DNA from 3 places in the Bacillus sp. KH172YL63 genome. Region 2 is predicted to be linked to each of the others. Evidence: predicted binding sites of a transcription regulator. Region 2 holds the regulator's gene; each other region holds the start of a gene.

Region 1 (4,680 bases), 530 kb from region 2:
GACGAATCTCGCTTCTTTTCCTTGCCGTTTCATGGCGATGAACAGCTGTTCAGCCTGTTCGATCGGACAGCGGTAATCCTTTTCGCTGTGAAGGATCAACAGTGGCGTTTCGATTCCACCTACATAGGCGAGCGGTGAATGCTTCCACAACGTTTCAACGTCACCAAGATTACTTTGGATCTGCCATTCTGAAAAGTAGTATCCGATGTCACTGACTCCGTAAAAGCTGATCCAATTGGAAATGGAGCGCTGTGTGACTGCCGCTTTAAACCGGTCGGTATGGGCGATGATCCAGTTGGTCATGAATCCCCCGTAGCTGCCCCCGGTTACACCAAGCCGGGTTTCATCAATGAATGGAAATGCGTCCAGTCCGTAGTCGACAGCAAGCATGATGTCTTCGTAATCCCCTCCGCCATAGTCACCCCGGACGGCATTTACAAACTCCTGGCCATAGCCGTGGCTGCCCCGGGGATTGACGAAGAGAACGGCATATCCTTTGTCAGCAAGCACCTGGAACTCATGAAAGAAGGTGTTGCCGTACATCGTATGGGGACCACCATGGATTTCGACGATCAGTGGATATTTCTTTCCTTCTTCATACCCTGCCGGCTTCATGATCCAGCCCTGCACGAGCGTGCCGCCTGCCCCGGGATACATAAATGATTCGGGAGCGGAAATATGCCGGTCCGAGAGCCACTCACCGTTTAAGTTGGTGACTTTGGTCAGTTCGCCTGTCGGGACATGGAGCGTGTATAACTCACCGGGCTCGGACGGTTTGCTCATGGCGAGGAGGATCCTTTGACGGTCTGAATCAAGGTCGAACCCGTACACATGCTGTTCTTCCTGTAACAGTGCCGGATAAATCGCCCCATCGATGTGGGCGTAGTAGAGGACCGTATTGCCGGCATCCGATGCGATAAAGTATAAGCTTTCATTATCCTTCGACCAGCGAATCCCCGTCTCCGATGAACCTTGAATACTGTCGCTGTTGAGATAATCCCCTGCCGGAACGTCCATTCCCTCAGTCAGGCAAACAGAATATCCTGTCGCAATCTCATGGAGCCATACTTTACGAAGAGTCGCATTCTCAAACTCCCGGTCATGCCCGATATAAGCCAGCCGCTTTCCATCCGGTGACCAGCTCGCTTCACCGAAGTATCCTCCCCCCTCATTGATCTGGCGGACCTCTTCTGTGCCGAGGTTCAACACGTACAAATCGGAACGGAAGGAGAAATCCTTCTCTTCCTGCTGATCGGTCGAAAGGGCGAGATATTCACCATCAGGGGACCATGAATGAAGGGTGTAATCATGCTCGTCATCCGTGACCCTCCTCACGTCCCCGGTGGAGATATCCAGGATTGCAATCTGGGTACGGCGCTCATCATGGAAGCCCCGTTCATCACTTTTATACTTCATCGTTGTCGCAACAAACGGGACCGGTTTTTCCTCCCCTTCTTCCTTCCCGTCAACTGCGGCACCTTTTTTCAGGGAAATCGAAAAGGCGATCTTTTCACCACAGGGGGACCAGACCGGTTTAGAAACCCCGTTCGGAACATCGGTGATCTTCTGCGCCTCTCCCCCGTCACGGTGAATCAGGTAAAGTTGATTGGCACCCGTCCTGTTGGAGATGAAAATGACCTGCTTCCCATCAGGCGACCATCTCGGGGCAGATACTTTTTCACTCCCAAACGTCCATTGACGGATCGAATGGTCGTGAAGATTGATGCTGTGAAGCGTTGACCGATAATCGTCTTTTTCCCTGCACATGACCGTCTGGACGAAGACGGCGCTGTCTCCATCAGGGGAGAGCACCGGGTCTGATACGAAATTGAATTGATAGAGATCCTCGATCTTTATGCCTTTATTCATGTTAACGTCCCTTCCTTCCCGTTCTTTCCAGTAGTATTTCGACGTTTGAAATACCATTCCCTTTATGGATAAAAAAGTGGATTCATTTTCATAATAGAAACAAATTCAAATTCTACAACTTTCCCTATTGAAAGTAAATTGAATTCCACGTAAAATAAAAATACGAACATTTGTTCTATAAAAGTGAAAAGGGGGCTTTTCATATGACCAGAATTCCGGAAAACGAGCGGAATATTTTTGAGCAGGCGATTTATCTGCCCATGGTACTGACGATTCTAAACCGTGACCTGCAGATCGTCGACAACTGTCCATTTAAATTAAAAAGACCATATGTAGAAATGATCGAGGAAACGATGAAGGTGATACAAGGGGAACTCGCCCATGTAAAGAAACACATGAGGACGAATAAGATGAAGGTTGAGCGGATGCAGTCGGATGATGCTTTTACGATGTATATGTTCCTCTATAAGGGGTATGAAGAACATCATAACTACTTTAATCCCCGCTTAAGGAACCGGGTTGAGGATTTAATGCGCCATTATTTGTACCGCAGGTTCCTTGAAACAAAAGCCGATACAACTAAAGAAGCGTGATCATGGCTCACGCATCGGTTTTGTGGGCATGGCGATTAAAGTAAAATGTCTTCACATTGTTACTTTGGGCCTGAAGCTTCGTATGATACTTGCTCTCCATTTCCGAGACACGCTGGGTGTATGCGATGCGCAGGTCGGACGTGCGGAGCATCTGATTTTCAAAAGAACTGTAGGAAATCGGCACGATGCAGGACTCGTTATTGTGAAGAAAAACCTTGGTCGAACCATTTGTTGAGCGTTCGTATCCACGAACATGGGAGTGGGAAACCCAGGTGCAATCCTGTTTGACCGGAGAAGATGTTGGAAAGAGATAGATGAACATATCTGGATTGACCATGATGGGGGCTTTATAGATGATACCGGTTAGCTGTTTCGTGCCTTCTTTTCTTCCCTCATAAGAGCATCCAAAGAACTCACAGCTTTTCTTTATGATATCAAAGGGTTTAAATGGAGACACCAATACATCATCAACTTCTATGATTTTTGTAAATGTCCTGGCACCATATTCCATAGGCTGAAGGATCATCGTATGTGGATTCACTTCATATTCTTCTATAATTCGAGATTTTTCTCTCATTTCATCGCCTCCATTTACATTTTTCTCCAAAATAATACCATAAATCCCGACTTATGTCTCCTATATTTTTAAAAATTCTGAAATCATTCACACCCCAATAGCAACCTTTAAAAAATTTTCAGAATATTTAAATTTTAGGTTGAGTTTTCACTCCTTCCCCCATATACTAATAAAAAGAATTCAGAGGTGATCGTATATGGAAAACAAAAAGTCCTATACCGAATTGATGAAAGCTTCTGCGATGACCCGCAAAAAAGCCGCTGGAAGAAGCGTTATGGAGATCTACATTGATATGGTTGTCCATGAAAGCATCCTCAAGTCGCAGAAAGACAGACTTCTAACAGACATTGACGCCGCCCTGGATCAACATGATAAACCTCTATTCATGAAGCTGACCGAAGAATTGAAAACACTGAACGTAAGCTACGGTTCATAAAAAATAGCTGGCTCTCTTTGAGGGTCAGCTATCTCCTTTTATAATGGACGGGCCATTATCATCACCGGCAGGCGTCCGCTCATCTACAGTAAAATATTCCCGTATGCTTTCATCGTGAAATAGAAGGCTGCGACCGTAAATAAAAAAGCCGTCCAAAAAGAAATCGATTGATAAAACATTTTTTTCTTTTGCTTCATGAGGTACTGTCCCGGTCTGTAAAAATAACCGTCGCCATTGACATAGATGATGGTCAGCGTGACCAAAACCCCGATGATTAATGACCATTCCAGCATCGGTCTGCCCGTTTCAAGGTAACTCAAATACGGGATCCCCAATAATGCCAACATTGTAAAAGCAACTTTAATGAACAATTGTACTACCTTCTTGTGTAAGACACTTTCCATTCCCCATGCCCCCTTGAGTAGAATTCACAATATCCCTTATTTTACCACATTTAACATGAAAGTGTTCTGAATATTATAATTATCTCGAGATGTGCATGAGAATATTTTTCTCAGGAACCGATTCATAAAAAAGGACCCGCTTCCCTTTATATAAGGGATCAGGTCCTTCTTCTTTAGTCTTCCTGTTTTTCAACCTCATATTCTTCCAGCATAGACAGACGCTCAAGCATGGTCGGATGCCCGTAGCGGAAAATCTTCACTAAGAGGGGTGGATTCACTTGGGATAAGCCCACCTTCGACAGCTTCTGGAAGGACGAAATGGCTGCTTCTTTATCTCCGGTCATTTCAATGGCATATCGGTCCGCCCTTGTTTCCTGATAGCGGGAGATCCAATTGCTCAGAGGACTGACGGTGAACAACAGCATCGATGTGATCATGAGAAACAGCGGGAGCGAGCTCAGGCTCGACACGCTCGATACTTTGAGATCGTCCTTATGATTCGCGACGATCCCCCTCATCAACTTGGATGTCAGGAACAACCCGAAGAAGGACAGGATAAGATAAATGGCAATCCCGATATAGATGTGTTTTTCTACATAGTGGGCCATTTCATGGGCCATGACGAAGAGGATTTCTTTGTCTGTCATTTTCTCAAGGGTCGTATCCCAAAGGACGATCCTTGAATTCGACCCGACTCCGGTCACGTACGCGTTCAGGGAATTGGTCTTTTCCGACATGTCGACTTCGAAGACATGATCGGCCGGGATGTTCGCCCTCTCTGCAAGGGACAGGATCTCCTCT
Region 2 (4,680 bases):
TCCGGAAGAAGCTCTGCTTGCAAGTGCTTTTCCTTCTTCGTATACAGGGATATCTTTATCCCAGCCTTCAGCAAGCTCCCCTTTGATTGCCGCTTCTAATTGTGCAGCAAGTTCAGGGTGATCTTCTTTATATTTGATGAATTGGTTCGCCCACTCTTCTTCTTTTCGTGAACCATCCTGCTGGATTGTTTCTTCGAAGCGAGTGTACACTTCATCCGGTACGTGGAAGTCTTGATCGAACGTCCACTGATATGCGTCTTTGGTAAGCTTCATTTCGTCCTCACCAAGTGGAGCACCATGGACGGCAGATTTACCGGATTTATTCGGCGCACCATATCCAATAACTGTCTTCACTTCGATCATTGTCGGACGGGACGTATCCCCTTGTGCCTCTTCGATCGCTTTTGAAATTTCCTCTAAGTCATTTCCATCTTCTACGCGGATATATTGCCAACCATAAGATTCAAAACGTCCTTTGACACTTTCAGAGAACGACTTATCCAAATCCCCATCAAGAGAAATATCGTTGGAATCATACAGGACAACAAGACGACCTAATTTCAAGTGGGCAGCCAGAGAAGCAGCTTCAGAAGAAACTCCCTCCATTAAGTCCCCATCTCCACAAATGGAATATGTAAAGTGGTCGACCATATTGTACTGGTCTTTATTGTATGTAGTTGCCATATGTCTTTCAGCCATCGCCATACCTACAGCCATCGCGATACCCTGACCAAGTGGGCCAGTCGTAGCTTCTACTCCAGGAGTATGTTTGTATTCCGGATGTCCTGGCGTTTTACTGCCCCATTGACGGAATTGTTTTAAGTCCTCCATAGAAACGTCATAGCCGGATAAATGAAGAAGGCTGTATAAAAGCATGGAACCATGTCCAGCTGATAATACGAAGCGGTCACGGTTGAACCACTCAGGATTTTTCGGATTATGATTCATGAACTTTGTCCAAAGTGCATAAGCCATCGGAGCTGCGCCCATCGGCATGCCAGGGTGTCCTGAATTCGCCTTTTCAATGGCGTCGATAGATAATGTACGAATTGTATTGATTGCTAATTGATCTGTTTTATCAAACATTTGTCAGACATCCTTCCTTTTAATGTACCTTATTAATATTAATCTTCTTTGGCAGTTTATACAACTATCTTGAATGATAACATGAGTTTATCATCCTTGAAAACGAAAAACCCCTGTATTCCGGGTTATTTTTTGACTTCCGGGAAATAGTAATAACAAAAAAACTGCCTGATCAACTATGGATCAGACAGCTTGTTCCTTAATGCATTTTCTTTTTGGTTTGAATATCCTGAATTTTCTTAGGTGTCACTTCATTACCTTCGGGGTCGAAGATTCTTGTATTTTCAATCGTACCCTTCATGGATTGACGGAATGTTTCCAAGTATTCTTTTCTGAGCTTTGTCTGTTCTTTCGCTTCCTGTTCTGACAGACCTGTGCTCTTTGATTTTTTCGCGAGTTCGTTGATACGATTCATCTTTGATTTGGAAAGCATATATGAAAAACTCCTTTAATGCATAGTAAGCAATAGATTCGAATGTAATAGCTGAATGCAAATACTATCGTCATGTTACTAGATTAGGGAAGATAAAACAAGCATTACGCATTTTCGACAGATGCCATATACTCCTTAAAACGTCTATGTACCGTCGCTTTTGAGACATCATAACCAAAGCCTCTCAAGGTTGCTGCAATTTCGGCAAAGGTCAATTCATTCTTTCTCAGACGCACGATTTCTTCCACCGGCACTTCAATCCGCTCCCTGCCGTCCACATTGCCTTTGTTCTTTAGGTTTTTATGTGGCTGGAAACCGTTTTCGACAGCCCTTCGCATCCCACGTTTGATTTTCAAATTATGTAATTTCCGTTGATATTCTTCTACCATACTGACAATATTGATCACCATTGAATCAGATTCGGATAAATGCAGCTCTCCGCTGTGGGTTTGACTGATGATCTTGACCTCTTCCTTTAATAAGCAGTGGATGAGTGCGATCTTTGCATTTCCCCGGCCGATTCTCGTTTCATCCTGGATCAGGACAGCTCCGATGGATGGGTCCTTGATCAGGTCCAGAAGTTCCAATACACCTGGCCGATCCAGTTCAAATCCGCTTGCCTGGTCCTTGATGATGGCTTCCACTTCGTAAGTAAGCTCCCCGGCAAGCTTCACCAGCTCTTCTTCCTGTCGTTCCAAGGATGTTTCCTGTGTTTCTTTCTTTGTGCTGACTCTGCAGTATACGACTGCCTTCATTGATTATCCCTCTATTCTTCTATTCTTCATTCATAACGAGCTCATAACCGGAGTGGGTTGACAGGGTTGGGTTCTCGATCGGCAGGATCAGTGAATCCCCTGGCTTGATTGAAAATGTTGTGAGATTATTCTCTTCCCCCACCCACGCGATGAATTCTTCCATTGTCATAGAATATTCTTCATTATAGTGTTTGGCAATAGTCCAAAGGGTATCTCCGTCCTGTACGGTAATACTTTGATACGACGGCTCGCTTGCCATTGTGATTAAAAGGTATGCTGCAGATAAAAGGGCGAAAACAAATAATATAATAATATAAGAGAAACGGTTCCAAATATGTGTTAACATGATAAAACGCCTCCATACGAATGTTTGTTCTGTTTTGTTATATCCATTCTAATACGAACATCCGTTTGGTGTCAACAGTTATTCGAACTTATGTTTGTATCAATTGGAAAGACATGCTATAATGGGAACATAAGATCTATAATCGAGGTGCGTGCACATGACAAAACTATCGAAACGACAACAAGATATACTAGAATACATTAAAGACGCAGTAAGGGTAAAAGGTTATCCGCCTTCCGTCCGTGAAATAGGGGAAGCAGTCGGTCTTGCCTCCAGTTCTACCGTCCACGGACATTTGGCAAGATTGGAAAGCAAAGGACTCATCCGCCGGGACCCGACAAAGCCAAGAGCGATTGAAATACTGAATCTTGAAGAGGACACGATCCCCCGTCAGAGGGTCGTAAATGTACCATTGATTGGTAAAGTCACTGCCGGTCAGCCGATCACGGCAGTGGAGAATGTCGAAGAGTTCTTCCCTCTTCCAGAGAGGATGGCACCTTCTGATGAACAGGTCTTCATGCTTGAGATCATGGGTGATAGTATGATCGAGGCAGGGATACTCGATGGAGATTTCGTCATTGTCCGCCAGCAGCAAACGGCGAACAACGGAGATATCGTCGTAGCGATGACCGAGGAAGATGAAGCGACGGTCAAACGTTTCTTCAAAGAAAAGGATTATGTCCGCCTTCAACCGGAAAACTCAACCATGGCCCCGATCATCTTAAGAAATGTTTCAATACTTGGTAAAGTAGTCGGAGTATATAGACAAGTGCATTAATGAAAAACGGCTCGCAATGATGCGCAGCCGTTTTTTTGTTTTGAAACGAAGAAAAAGCCGTACTGCAGACAATTCACCTGCAGTACGGCTTTGTTTATAGTGGCGAATTAGTACATTTGAATGTACTGTTCACGCTCCCATGGGTGTACTTGCGTACGGAACATATCCCATTCGATTTCTTTCGCTTCCACGAAATGTTCGAAGATGTGCTCTCCAAGGGATTTAACGATGACGTCATTTGTTTTCAATGTTTCAAGTGCTGCGTGTAATGTAGCCGGAAGATCTACGATTCCTGCTTCTTCACGCTCCTTCTTATCCATCACGTAAATGTTTCTGTCGATTGGTTTAGGTGCAGGAAGGTTGTTCTTGATACCATCAAGACCTGCTGCAAGTAATACAGCCATTGCAAGGTATGGGTTCGCTGCCGGATCGACACTGCGCACCTCAACACGTGTACTCAGTCCGCGGGAAGCAGGGATACGGATTAATGGGCTGCGGTTGCGTGCAGACCATGCAACGTAACATGGCGCTTCATAACCCGGAACAAGGCGCTTGTAAGAGTTTACTGTCGGGTTTGTAATCGCTGTGAATGCAGTCGCATGCTTGATGATGCCAGCAAGGAATTGACGCGCAGTATCACTCAGCTGAAGATCTCCTTTTTCATCAAAGAAAGAGTTCACTCCGTCCTTGAAAAGGGACATGTTACAGTGCATACCTGATCCGTTTACACCGAACAATGGTTTAGGCATGAATGTCGCATGCAGACCATGTTTACGGGCAATCGTTTTAACAACCAGCTTGAATGTTTGAATATCATCACATGCTTTTAATGCATTTGCATATTTAAAATCGATTTCATGCTGACCAGGAGCCACTTCGTGGTGAGATGCTTCGATTTCAAAGCCCATCTCCTCAAGTTCCAGCGCGATATCGCGACGGCAGTTCTCTCCTAAGTCTGTTGGCGCAAGGTCGAAATAACCACCGTTATCATTCAACTCAAGCGTAGGTTCGCCGTTTACATCTAATTTAAAGAGGAAGAATTCCGGTTCAGGCCCAAGATTGAAGTCAGTGAATCCAAGCTCTTCCATCTCACCCAGGATGCGTTTTAGGTTGTTGCGGGGATCTCCTTCGAATGGCGTGCCGTCTGGATTATAGATATCACAGATCAGGCGGGCAACCTTCCCTTTTTCAGCTGTCCAAGGGAATACAAGCCATGTATCAAGATCCGGGAATAAATACATATCAGATTCTTCGATGCGCACGAATCCTTCAATTGAAGACC
Region 3 (4,680 bases), 280 kb from region 2:
TGAAGATCGCCGATGAAATCGTGATTATGCGGGATGGGAAGATAGAGCAGGTAGGAACGCCTTCAGAGCTGTTGAATCATCCGGCCAATGATTTTGTCTCCACCTTCATCGGAGAGGACAGAATGAACCGAATGGGAAGAACTGTGAGGCAGGTCATCGACATCATGGATGAAATAAATGATCATGTGATGCTGGATGATGGTGAGGGGCCGCAGATCCCACATGATGCTTCAATCAATGAAGCGGCTGGCCTCCTCCTTTCATCAGGAAAACGATATGTGGTCGTCATGCAAGAAGGCCGTAAAGTGGGGATTGTCACCGCAGAGGGCATTCTTTCAGTCATCGCCTCACAGCAGAATAAGGAGGCGAATGGGTTATGAACACACTCACCATAGGATTCATTCAGACGGTCACAAACAGATCCGATGCGATCATGACCGGACTGCTGGAGCATTTATATTTGTCTTTTGTGTCTATCTTCATAGCGATCGCGATTTCCCTTCCACTGGGTATTTATATTTCCAGAAAGAAAAGGACCGCAGAGTTATATATCGGGGTTACAGCCGTTTTCCAGACGATCCCCAGTCTTGCACTGTTCGGTTTCCTGATTCCTTTGCTTGGTACAGGAAGCATGACGGCCATCATAGCGCTCACTGTATATGCCCTTTTGCCGATTCTGAGAAACACGTATACAGGGATCATCGGTGTCGATGAAGGTGCCATCGAAGCCGGCCGGGGAATGGGGATGACGGATTCACAGCTATTATTTAAGGTGGAGCTCCCCCTTGCCCTGCCAATCATCATGGCTGGGATCCGGACGGCTACTGTGCTGACGGTCGGTGTCGCCACCCTCGCCACCTTTGTCGGCGCAGGCGGACTTGGGGACCTGATTTATCGAGGACTTTCAACTTGGAATAATAGTCTGGTACTCGCAGGGGCAATTCCTGCCGCATTGCTTGCCCTCGGCTTTGATTTCTTCTTGAAGGCACTTGAGAAGCTGACCACTCCAAAAGGATTGAAAACACGAAAATAATCATGAGATAAAGGAGAATCACAATGAAAAGAAAATTACAGACATTTGCTATACTCATCATATTTTCCATCACAGCCGCTGGATGCGGAAACGGCGGCGGGAAAGATACGATCACTGTCTCCGGGAAGAAGTGGACGGAGCAATACATTTTAACCCACATGATGGCAGAACTGCTGAAAGAGAAGACCGAGCTTGATGTGAAAGTGGAAGAAGGCTTGGGCGAAGTGTCGATCCTGACGCCAGCTCTTGAAAAAGGAGACATCGACGTATATGTGGAATATACAGGAACAGGTCTTGAAGCGGTCCTCAAACAACAGGCAGAAGAAGGTGCAACTGCAGATGAAATCCTTTCACAGGTGCGGAAAGGGTATGAAAAGAAATTCGATGTGACGTGGCTGAAGCCGCTTGGATTCGAGAATACGTATACGCTCGCTTACACAGAAGATCAGGATTTCGATGCCAAAACGTTCTCAGATCTCGTCCCGCTTTCGAAAACCCTGAGTTTTGGTGCACCCCATCAATTTTATGAACGAGAAGGCGATGGGTATGATGCCTTTTCTGAAGAGTACGGGTTTGAATTCAAGGATAAGGAAAGCTTTGATCCTAATATTATGTATGAAGCGGTCAAAAATGGAGATGTCGATATCATCCCTGCTTTTACGACCGATGGACGGATCCAGCGTTACAACTTGAAGACAACAGAAGATGATAAAGGATTCTTTCCGCCATATGATGCAGCGCCGATTATCCGCCAGGAAGTGTTGAAAGAACATCCTGAGGTGGAAGAAGTGCTGAATGAACTTGCCGGAAAGATTTCTGAACAAGAGATGAGTGAGCTGAATGCAAAAGTCGATATGGATAAACAGGATCCAAAGGAAGTCGCCCGTGACTTTCTCATTTCAAAGGGGTTGATTAAAAAGTAAACGCCGGTGAACATGGGCAGTCAAGCCCGAGCCCTGCTCCAGTCCTCTGGCTTGACTTTAATTCACAATCGTTTTTTATAAAATTTTGAAAAAATCAAAGGGAATTATGGTATAAAAGGAGAATAGGACATAAGAAGCAGATGTAGAAGAACAGATTCAGTGAAGGAGTTGTGCCCACCTATGGAAAACCCAACACGTGAAGAAATTGGACATATTCTCAAACAGTCTAAGCGCATTGCCGTGATCGGTTTGAGTGATAATCCAGCCAGGACATCATATATGGTTTCAAAAGCCATGCAGGATCAGGGTTATGACATCATCCCGGTTAATCCCACCATTGAGTCAGCCCTTGGGGTGAAAGCAGTAAGCTCACTACAGGACATTGACGGTCCGGTCGATATCGTCAACGTATTCAGGCGGTCGGAATTCCTGCCCGAAATCGCGGAAGAATTTGATCGCTTTAATTCAAACGTCTTCTGGGCTCAGCAAGGGGTGGTCAATGAAGAGGCGTATCGTTTTTTGAAAGAACGGGGGTATACAGTCATCATGGACCGCTGTATTAAGGTTGAACAAGCTTTAACCAAATAATTCTTACTCGGACAAGCGGTTCTTACCGCTTGTTTTTTTACGGAAGGCGCGTACTCATTCGTTGACTTAAACCGGGATGGAAAACAAGGGGGATGGGATCTGTTCACGGAAATATCATTTGCGAAAATGAAATAAAACGCTACAATAAGCAATAGAGTTTACCTTGAAAATGACGAAAACAGGTAAACGAACAAATGTTCTTATGTTATAGTAAGTACATACATAACCGATAATAACATACAAAACCATACCATTATCGGCAGAGAAGTTTTGAAAGGGGAATGTTCGTGGCCAACCAGAATAAGACCATGGATTATAATGATGATGCTATACAAGTATTAGAAGGCTTAGAAGCCGTCCGGAAGAGACCTGGGATGTATATAGGATCTACGGATACAAGAGGTTTGCATCATTTAGTATACGAAATTGTCGATAACTCAGTTGACGAAGCGCTTGCAGGCTTCGGTGATGAGATTATTGTTACGATACATAAGGATAATAGCATTTCAGTCCAGGATAAAGGACGGGGGATGCCGACCGGGATGCATAAACTCGGAAAGCCGACGCCGGAAGTCATCCTGACAGTGCTTCATGCAGGCGGTAAATTCGGTCAAGGCGGTTATAAAACAAGCGGCGGCCTGCACGGTGTGGGTGCATCTGTCGTCAATGCCTTGTCAGAATGGCTCGTCGTGACGATTGAAAGAGACGGAGTGAAATACGAGCAGCGCTTTTCAAAAGGCGGGAAACCGGAAACCACTCTTGAAGTGATCGGCAAGACGAAAAAAACCGGTACTCGTATTCATTTCAAACCAGATCCTGTCATCTTCAGCACAACCACCTATAATTACGAGACGCTTTGTGAGCGGCTGAGAGAGTCTGCTTTCCTTCTAAAAGGATTAAAGATTGAAATCATAGATGAGCGCCATGATCAAAAGGAAGTCTTTCATTTCGAAAGCGGGATACAGGCATTCGTCCAGTACTTAAATGAAGAAAAGGACGCCCTTCACAACGTCGCTTTCTTCGAAGGGGAGAATCACAAGATTGAAGTGGAGTTTGCCTTTCAATTCAACGACGGATTCTCAGAAAACATCCTGTCTTTCGTCAACAACGTCCGTACAAAAGATGGGGGAACACATGAAGCAGGTGCAAAGACTGCTATGACCCGGGTATTCAATGAATACGCCCGCAAAGTGGGTATTCTGAAAGACCGGGACAAAAATCTGGAAGGTACCGATATCCGTGAAGGATTGGCAAGCATTGTCAGCGTCCGCATACCTGAAGAGCTCCTCCAGTTTGAGGGACAGACGAAAGGGAAGCTGGGGACAAGTGAGGCACGTTCAGCGGTCGATGCTGTCGTATCGGAACATCTTCTTTATTTCCTTGAAGAAAATCCAGACACAAGCTCACTGCTCATCAAAAAATCGATCCGAGCGGCGCAGGCTCGTGAAGCTGCACGAAAAGCAAGGGAAGATGCACGGAATGGAAAGAAGCGTAAGCGCTCTGAAACAGTTCTGTCAGGTAAATTGACGCCTGCACAATCGAGAAATCCACAGAGAAATGAATTATATCTTGTGGAGGGAGATTCAGCCGGCGGTTCAGCCAAACAGGGACGGGACCGTAAATTCCAGGCAATCCTGCCGTTACGGGGGAAAGTCATTAACACGGAGAAGGCGAAACTCCAGGATATATTCAAGAATGAAGAAATCAACACGATCATTCATGCCATCGGTGGCGGAGTCGGTCCAGAATTCAACGTCGAAGATATCAATTACGATAAAGTGGTCATCATGACCGATGCCGATACAGATGGAGCCCATATCCAAGTGCTTCTCCTGACGTTTTTCTATCGTTACATGAAACCATTATTGGAAGCAGGAAAAGTATATATCGCCCTTCCCCCCCTTTATAAAGTGAGCAAGGGTTCCGGTAAGAAACAGAAGCTTGAATATGCATGGACCGATGATGAGCTTAAAGGTGCCATCTCAAAAGTCGGAAAAGGCTATATGATCCAGCGCTATAAAGGACTGGGTGAAATGAATGCCGATCAGCTGTGGGAAACAACAATGGACCCTGAAACCCGTGCACTTATTCGCGTGCGCATAGATGATGCGGCCCGTGCAGAACGCCGGGTGACGA

The links. Region 2 encodes LexA, which represses DNA repair genes until DNA is damaged. Its sites were predicted from a motif close to CGAACATATGTTCG; they were not measured.
Region 1: the regulator LexA is predicted to act here: its motif matches at 2,033-2,046, upstream of KH172YL63_RS05815 (YhjD family protein).
Region 3: the regulator LexA is predicted to act here: its motif matches at 2,732-2,745, upstream of parE (DNA topoisomerase IV subunit B).

What each region holds. Positions count from the first base shown of each region.
Region 1 covers NZ_AP022842.1:1,158,096-1,162,775, reverse strand. The annotation lists gene KH172YL63_RS05820 (S9 family peptidase) at 1-1,869, opposite strand, end outside; gene KH172YL63_RS05815 (YhjD family protein) at 2,073-2,462, shown strand; gene KH172YL63_RS05810 (competence protein ComK) at 2,470-3,039, opposite strand; gene KH172YL63_RS05805 (IDEAL domain-containing protein) at 3,236-3,475, shown strand; gene KH172YL63_RS05800 (hypothetical protein) at 3,559-3,879, opposite strand; gene KH172YL63_RS05795 (M48 family metallopeptidase) at 4,053-4,680, opposite strand, start outside.
Region 2 covers NZ_AP022842.1:1,689,698-1,694,377, reverse strand. The annotation lists gene tkt (transketolase) at 1-1,086, opposite strand, end outside; gene KH172YL63_RS08370 (DUF896 domain-containing protein) at 1,286-1,519, opposite strand; gene KH172YL63_RS08365 (YneB family resolvase-like protein) at 1,624-2,274, opposite strand; gene yneA (cell division suppressor protein YneA) at 2,294-2,620, opposite strand; gene lexA (transcriptional repressor LexA) at 2,778-3,398, shown strand; gene glnA (type I glutamate--ammonia ligase) at 3,506-4,680, opposite strand, start outside.
Region 3 covers NZ_AP022842.1:1,970,044-1,974,723, forward strand. The annotation lists gene KH172YL63_RS09790 (ABC transporter ATP-binding protein) at 1-380, shown strand, start outside; gene KH172YL63_RS09795 (ABC transporter permease) at 377-1,033, shown strand; gene KH172YL63_RS09800 (glycine betaine ABC transporter substrate-binding protein) at 1,057-1,956, shown strand; gene KH172YL63_RS09805 (CoA-binding protein) at 2,137-2,544, shown strand; gene parE (DNA topoisomerase IV subunit B) at 2,832-4,680, shown strand, end outside.